DNA from 2 places in the Hahella chejuensis KCTC 2396 genome. Region 1 is predicted to be linked to the other one. Evidence: predicted binding sites of a transcription regulator. Region 1 holds the regulator's gene; the other holds the start of a gene.
What was found. The regulator LexA, encoded in region 1, represses DNA repair genes until DNA is damaged. The targets are predictions, from matches to a motif close to TACTGTNTANNTANACAGTA.
Positions count from the first base shown of each region.

Region 1 (3,422 bases):
ACATGTCAGGCCCTGTCTCCCGCGGCTAGCCGCCGCGCAGGCGCATCCATGCGCCTGATCATTAACATGCCAATATCATTGCCATGTTAATAATCAAAAGGATCGCCCTCATAGAAAACGCCGGTCGATGAAGGCGTCATTGTCATGGCCTTTATCGTAGATATTGAAAAGTTCGTTTCACGCCGAGTCATAGCGCCCACCAAAGTCAGTCAACGAGCCCCGCCGCCCTTCGACCATGTTATCGCGCTGACAGTGAGAGTGAAAAAGACAACGCCAAAGGGGCTCTAAACCATCTGTTCGCAGGCGTCATTGCAATTCCTAAAGAGATTTACAGCCTGATTAAAGAGTACGTCGCAGAGTATGAAAGTTACCGCGCGGGCAGTGAATATATACCGATAAAGTTAATCGGCCTGTCTAATAAAAGCGCCAAATTGTATCAAAGCCGCCAAGCCAATAGCGCACAAGCTAAACCAAATGCTACATCGCCTTACCGCCATACATGCGCATTCTATCCAGCCACTGTTTTCGGGGCTTGGCGTCCGAGTCTTCCACCGCGCCAATCAGCGACGTTTGAATCGGAGAAACCCCACAAATACCCAAGATATTACGCTTTAGACTTTTTAAACTGTGAGCGCGATAAAACCAGCGATAGATAAACGCAGGCATCCCCATGGTCACGACTATGCGCGCCCTGCGTCCTTTCAGTAGCCGCCTGGGCCACTTACCTCCCCCACTTACCGCAAAGCCTGGTCGTAATGTCTGCTCCAGGAACGCCTTTAATACGGCGGGCATGCCCCCCATCCATAGCGGATAAATAATAAACAGACATTCAGCCCACTGGATTTCTTTCTGCGCAGCGATAATCACCTCCGGCGGAGACTGTTCTTCAAATTCCCGCTTTGAACGCAACCAGGGAAAACTCATTGTCGATACAGCCAACTTACGCACCTCATGTCCCGCCGCCTCCGCCCCTTCGGCGTATGCTTCAGCCAAAGCATGACAAAAGCGGCCACCCTGTGGGTCAGGATGCCCCTGAATAATCAAAATGCGTGACGCCATAAGTTGCTCCCAGAAAGTGTAGTCAGCTATTCATATTTTCTCGATTAACAAAGATAGTCATTTGTTGTCGATCAATATTCATCAGCTTTGCTTGATCCGCGACGCGCCATATCAGTTTTCATCTTAATCCTCAGTTACTTAGACATTTTTTCTTTACTTGCCCACACCATTACTGTATACATAAACAGACATGGATAAACATATAGTGTACACAGATTTTTATCAGACCTTTTGGGGTCGCCGGAGGGTGGAGTGATTAAGCTAACCAAGCGCCAGGAACAGGTTTTACAACTGATTCGCGAGCATATTGAGGAGACGGGTTATCCACCTACCCGGGCGGAAATTTCCAATCGCCTGGGGTTTCGCTCCGCTAATGCTGCGGAAGAGCACCTGAAAGCGCTGGCGAAGAAAGGCGCTATTGAGATGGTTCCCGGCGCCTCGCGCGGCATCAGGTTGCCGGCGTCGGAAACGCAAAATCAGGGCATTCCGATTGTTGGTCAGGTAGCAGCGGGTTATCCCATTCTGGCGCAGGAAAATATTGAAGAATATTGTGAGCTGCCCCCGTCCTTCTTTACCCCTTCCGCCGATTACTTTCTGCGTGTCAAAGGCATGAGCATGAAGGACGTGGGAATTCTCGACGGCGATTTACTGGCGGTGCATCGCACGACCGATATCCACAATGGTCAAATTGTGGTTGCGCGCATTGGCGATGAAGTGACGGTGAAACGTTTCCAGCGTCAGAAAAACAAAGTGCTTTTATTGCCGGAAAACGAAGAGTTTGAACCCATTGAAGTGAACCTGTCGCAACAGCCTTTGGACATCGAAGGACTGGGCGTCGGCGTTATTCGCCGCTAACAGTGAACCGACAAAGCGCCGACTGCCTCTAATGGGCAGTCGGTGACATTAATGTACGGTTTTCGGTTTTTCTTCCGCCTCTGACTGACGAATCGCCTCCTCCCGCATATCTCCTACCAGCTTAATGGCCGCATTAATCATAGCGTGTGCGACAGCCGCATCATTTTCCGCCAGATATGCCTTAGCTTCCTGACCAAAGCTGATTTTCACCAAATGTTCGCTCCCGCCCCCCATGGGTTGCAAAGCGAAGTCTCCATTCGGCAGTTGAACAATTTCAAAGAAGCTTGATGCCATTTCCAAATCTCCTACTCGTAAGTTCTCACTGAAATGTTTTCCATCGTTCCAATACCTGGGAACGAACATGTCAGCAAACTAGCCACAGGCGCCTCATTCATTTTCCTAAGCTGTTATCAGTCGAGGCCTGAGAGGGTTTCTTTCATTCAAGCTTACCTCTACCACTCAAAACTGTGCTCTCTCACCTCGTTGATAAACGCCTGCATGAACTCCAGTATTGCCGCCGCCTCCATTGCAGATACGGTTGACGTGGCGGCGATAATATTTTCATCCTGCGGCGTTTCATTTTTTCGGGGACGAGATATTTCCCCATATTGCTTCAATAATTGAGCCAACCAGGAATCTGGTTGGGCCGCCGCCAGTTTCATGCTGATAACTTCTGGCGATTCGACTTCCAACTGTCCTTCCAAGTCAGCGAGCGACTCGATCTTAACTTTGATGCGACGTTGTTCGGCAAGTTCGTTCAAGAAACCGACATATGCCTGTTGAAGAAAACGCAAAGCCGCACGCCCTGCGCATTCTCTTTCCGCCACGGTTGAAGAGGTATCTTTCCACTGCAATTGCAGCTTGGCGAAAAACAGATTTTCATTTACGTAAGTCAGCCACTTTCCAGACATACCTTAAGCTCATCAACAATCGCTTTTTATTAGTGTATAGGTTTTTAACCATAAGTTCTTTAATAAAAATTTCCCCTCCGAAGTAATTCCTGAGGCGCAATTCCGATTCGCTCAGGCGCCTAAATTCCCTACCATTGCTGTCTCATCCAACTCAGGTTTCCGCGAAAAATGGCGACAAACTATCAGCAGAGTCTTTCTCATAGCTTAGCACCCGATGCCGGAGCTCGCCCCTTACACAAGTTAACGTTCAGCAGCAACCCGCCATAAACGCTAACAAAGGCGCTAGTGAGAAAACTAGAATAATATTTTAGACTGCTATAATTTTGTCCAGGGAGAGAAAGTAAGGGAACTGTCTGTTACTTCCAGAAAGAGAGTGAGAAAGACATGGCTTATAGCCGTAACGCAAAAAAAAATATAAATAACGCACTGGTATTACTCGTATTTTCACTAATCGCGCAGAGCGCTCCAGCTAAGGCGCCGCCGGATCAGACGGCGCGTCTGGATCGGGATCTCACGCCTCTTGGCGCTGAGAGGGCCGGTAGCGAAGGAGGTGAAGTGCCGCCCTGGGATGGAGGCATTAAACAACCGCCTGCGAAC
Region 1 is NC_007645.1:2,108,100-2,111,521, reverse strand. Features, by position in the region: gene HCH_RS09380 (collagenase) at 1-2, opposite strand, end outside; gene HCH_RS09375 (NAD(P)H-dependent oxidoreductase) at 478-1,059, opposite strand; gene lexA (transcriptional repressor LexA) at 1,312-1,914, shown strand; gene HCH_RS09365 (hypothetical protein) at 1,963-2,208, opposite strand; gene HCH_RS09360 (DUF6586 family protein) at 2,367-2,825, opposite strand; gene HCH_RS09355 (DUF1329 domain-containing protein) at 3,210-3,422, shown strand, end outside.

Region 2 (3,422 bases), 160 kb from region 1:
CCGGCGCGGTCAGCTCTATTCTTTCCAGGCTCTTATTCAGTATGTATAACCACGATTCGGGCCGGTTATCTCCCTGTGCGAGTCTGATGTTTTCCTGGGTCGGAGTTTGATGGCGATGAATAAGGCGAACTTCCAATGACTGACAGGTCAGGCAGCGTTCCTGTAAAAAAAGGCAGAACTCTTTAACGACTTTGGCCAAGTAAAAGAGTAAAGGCTGTAGGCTTTCAAATTCCTGCTCCAGATCCAGCCGCTTTTTGAAATGTCTTGGCGGAGAAAAAGGCGAAGGTCGCCAAGGTTTGCGGCCAAGCGCGTGATCGAGATACAAGGCGAGGTCCACATCGATTCGATACGCCAGATCGCAGCTTGGAAGTTTGGCGATATCATAGATGCTTTTTAGGCCCACCTTGCGCAGTTTATATTCAATCCGGCTCTCCAGATTCAAGCGATCTAATTTCAGGCGTTTAAGCGTTCGCCAAAAACTCTCAGCGTTAACGTCTCTTTCTATGCCGGAGCGTGCAAGGAGGTGTGCTGCTTTGGGATGAGGGGCTGTTGCGCTCAGTACTGTAATCTTAAAAGTTGAAAAAGCCTGTTGAATGGCCTGACGCAATTGTGAGGGATTGGTATACAGGCGTTTCATTGAGGCGACTTCCAAGTACAAACCATCAGGCTCGTCGAGGCTTATCCAAGATGAAAAGCGACTCGCGACCTGCGCTGTTCGATGGATTGCTTGAGTTTGCTTGTACGATTTAATGCGGAGAACCCGCAAGGCGGGGCATAGGCAGAATGCTGTGTTTAAGAGCATCCCAGAGTCCACGCCTGAGCGTGACGCACTTGTGTTTGCATCCACAATGACGGAACCTCCTTCTTGAATCAGGGCGATGGGAGTGGCTTCCCCGAAGTCAGGACTCCAAGTTTCTGCGTACAGATGTGGGAAGTAGAGATATAACCATCGCATAAGGGACGTGCCGCCTTTGAACTTACCTGACTATTTTCCTATGAGCGTCGCTTTCCGCCGCAGAGGGAAATGGGGGCCGAATTAAAAAAGAGAGCGGATGCGGCGGATTTATGGCTACTTTGGCTGCTGCCCACCCTCTGCGTTGTTTTTGGATCTCTACGCATAAGCCTCCTTGGGGGAGCATCTTTAAACAAGCTCTCAGTGAGCTGGGTGAGTTCGCGTACTGTCTATCCTGAAACAAGAAGCACGGCTTTTGCTGTTGGGTCGCAATAATCTGTAGCCGACGTACGTGTTCTGGCCGCATGCTTTCCGGCCACGCCAGGACCGCGGATGAGGATGAGCTTTTCAGGCTTTCTTCGATTGACCAGAGTAAATCCCTGCGAGACTGAGGCTGAATTATCAAGTTGTTGTAGAGACTCAAGCCGCCATTAATTAAAGCAGGAGCATATAGAGGGTAAGGCGGCGCCACCCACAGTATCCACTGGTCTTGATGGCTTAATGGAGCCAAAGCTGGAAATAAAAGGCTGACTTCTCCCATACCTAGAGACCTGTATTCTATTTCAGTTACGCCATCCGCTGGCCATCCACCATCCGCCAATGCCTGATTCAAAGAGGGAAAGCCGGTGTCCAGTCCTTTTATGGGGACTGAAGAGAAATGCTTTCCCCGCCATACTTGGCCGCGATTAATGGCTTGCTCTAGCACTGATTTGCTCATTGCCCGAATAGGATTTAGTTGAAATAAAAATACTGTATATAAAATCAGTATTTTTGTCAAAAATAGACAATTCCTACTCTTTTTTCGTTCACGGATATTCCGCTATGCTTCCAATCGGTCCTGCTGCAAGTAGGCGGTTGTAGGAAAAGCGAAACATGTAACGACGAGGAATTCATGGAAATAAGAGAGGCGTTAGAAGCGGATTTTGAGCAGATTTGGCGGATATTTCACTCTGTGGTTGTCGCGGGAGAAACTTATGCTTACGCCCCTGACACAAGTAAAGAAGAGGCCTATGAATTATGGTTGCGACAGCCGCAGAAAACCTATGTCGCGGTTGAAGGCGATACGGTCTTGGGAACTTATTACCTGAAGCAAAATCAATTGGGTTTGGGCTCTCATGTCAGCAACTGTGGCTACATGGTTGCGGAGTCTGCTCGCGGTAAAGGCGTGGCCGCAGCATTATGCGAACATTCGCAAGCCATGGCGAAGCGCTATGGATATAAAGCCATGCAGTATAACTTCGTGGTCTCCACCAATGAGGTAGCGGTTAATCTCTGGAAAAAGCTGGGGTACGAGATTGCTGGCCGTCTTCCGAAAGCATTTCGTCACTCCAAGCTCGGGCTGGTGGATGCTCTAGTGATGTATAAGTGGTTAGGAGATTAGCTGCTGTCCGAGGAAAGGCCACAGGTGTTGAGTCCTATGGCCTCACCGAGGTTATTGCTTGCTAAGCATTAGCTCAACGCTTTCGGACTGTGGAGTTTCCAAGACCCACTTTTGATTAGAGTTTTGAAATTTCTCAAGCGAGCGTAACTTTGTGCTGGAGACTTGGGACTTCCAGTGGGTGTCGATACTGTGAGCGTCGCCTTCTACAAGAATGGATAGCAAGCGACTTTCTGAACTTGTAAAGCGTTGTCCATACCAGTTTATGAAGTTGTCCCTGCTGATGCTTTCCACCGCATCGGCCATACGCTTGGAAGCGTCAAAGTGCAAACTACCGTTCTTGATTTCTTTCCAGTATCCGTAAGCTTTATTTTCCAGTTCTTTGTCTGCATTTAGCTCTGCAACCAGCGTATTTTTAAAGACGCTGAAATCTTTTTCCTGTATGTCCTTAAGTATATCGAAGAAGCCTTTTATAAAACTCAGCGTTTCCAGTTCCAGCTTGTCTGGGCCAGACACAGGTGATTGCATTTTAAATTTCATGCCGGGAATATGAAGATAGTTATTTGATGTTGCGTGAACGACGTATCCAAGCTGTTTTTCTGTTCGAAGCTCTTTAAAAAAGGACTCAGATAGCATTTTCTCTAATAATTTGAAATGGGCGCGTTCCTCGTAGCTTGCAGAGCTTCCTTGTACATAGACAAGTGAGACGGAGTCTGTAAATATGGACTCCTCGAATAACCGAGTGACGCCTTTTGGAATACGCGTCACGTATTCCTTTATTCTCGGTGTGCTTTTTTTATTGACGATTGCGTCGGCCACCATCTTATTCCATGCTTCTGCTTGCGCCTGCTCAATATTGCCGTAAGCTAGCGAAGTAACGTGCAAACTATTCTTAAAGTCCTCTAGAAGATTGATCATTCTCGAATAGGATGCGCCTTGCATGCCCTTTCCTAGATCAGAGCGGCTATAACTAGGGCTGTAGAGAATATTGTCTGCTGTTTCTTGCGCAACGGTTAATGGGTGGGTTTCCTCAGTATACTTATTTAAAAACTCCATCCATCCATATCTGTACCCTTCATAACGGCGTTCTTT
Region 2 is NC_007645.1:2,268,441-2,271,862, forward strand. Features, by position in the region: gene HCH_RS10035 (Y-family DNA polymerase) at 1-955, opposite strand, end outside; gene imuA (translesion DNA synthesis-associated protein ImuA) at 978-1,670, opposite strand; gene HCH_RS10045 (GNAT family N-acetyltransferase) at 1,845-2,333, shown strand; gene HCH_RS10050 (insulinase family protein) at 2,385-3,422, opposite strand, start outside.
Region 2: imuA (translesion DNA synthesis-associated protein ImuA) is a predicted target of LexA. The motif match lies at 1,701-1,720, and genes of this name have one in related genera.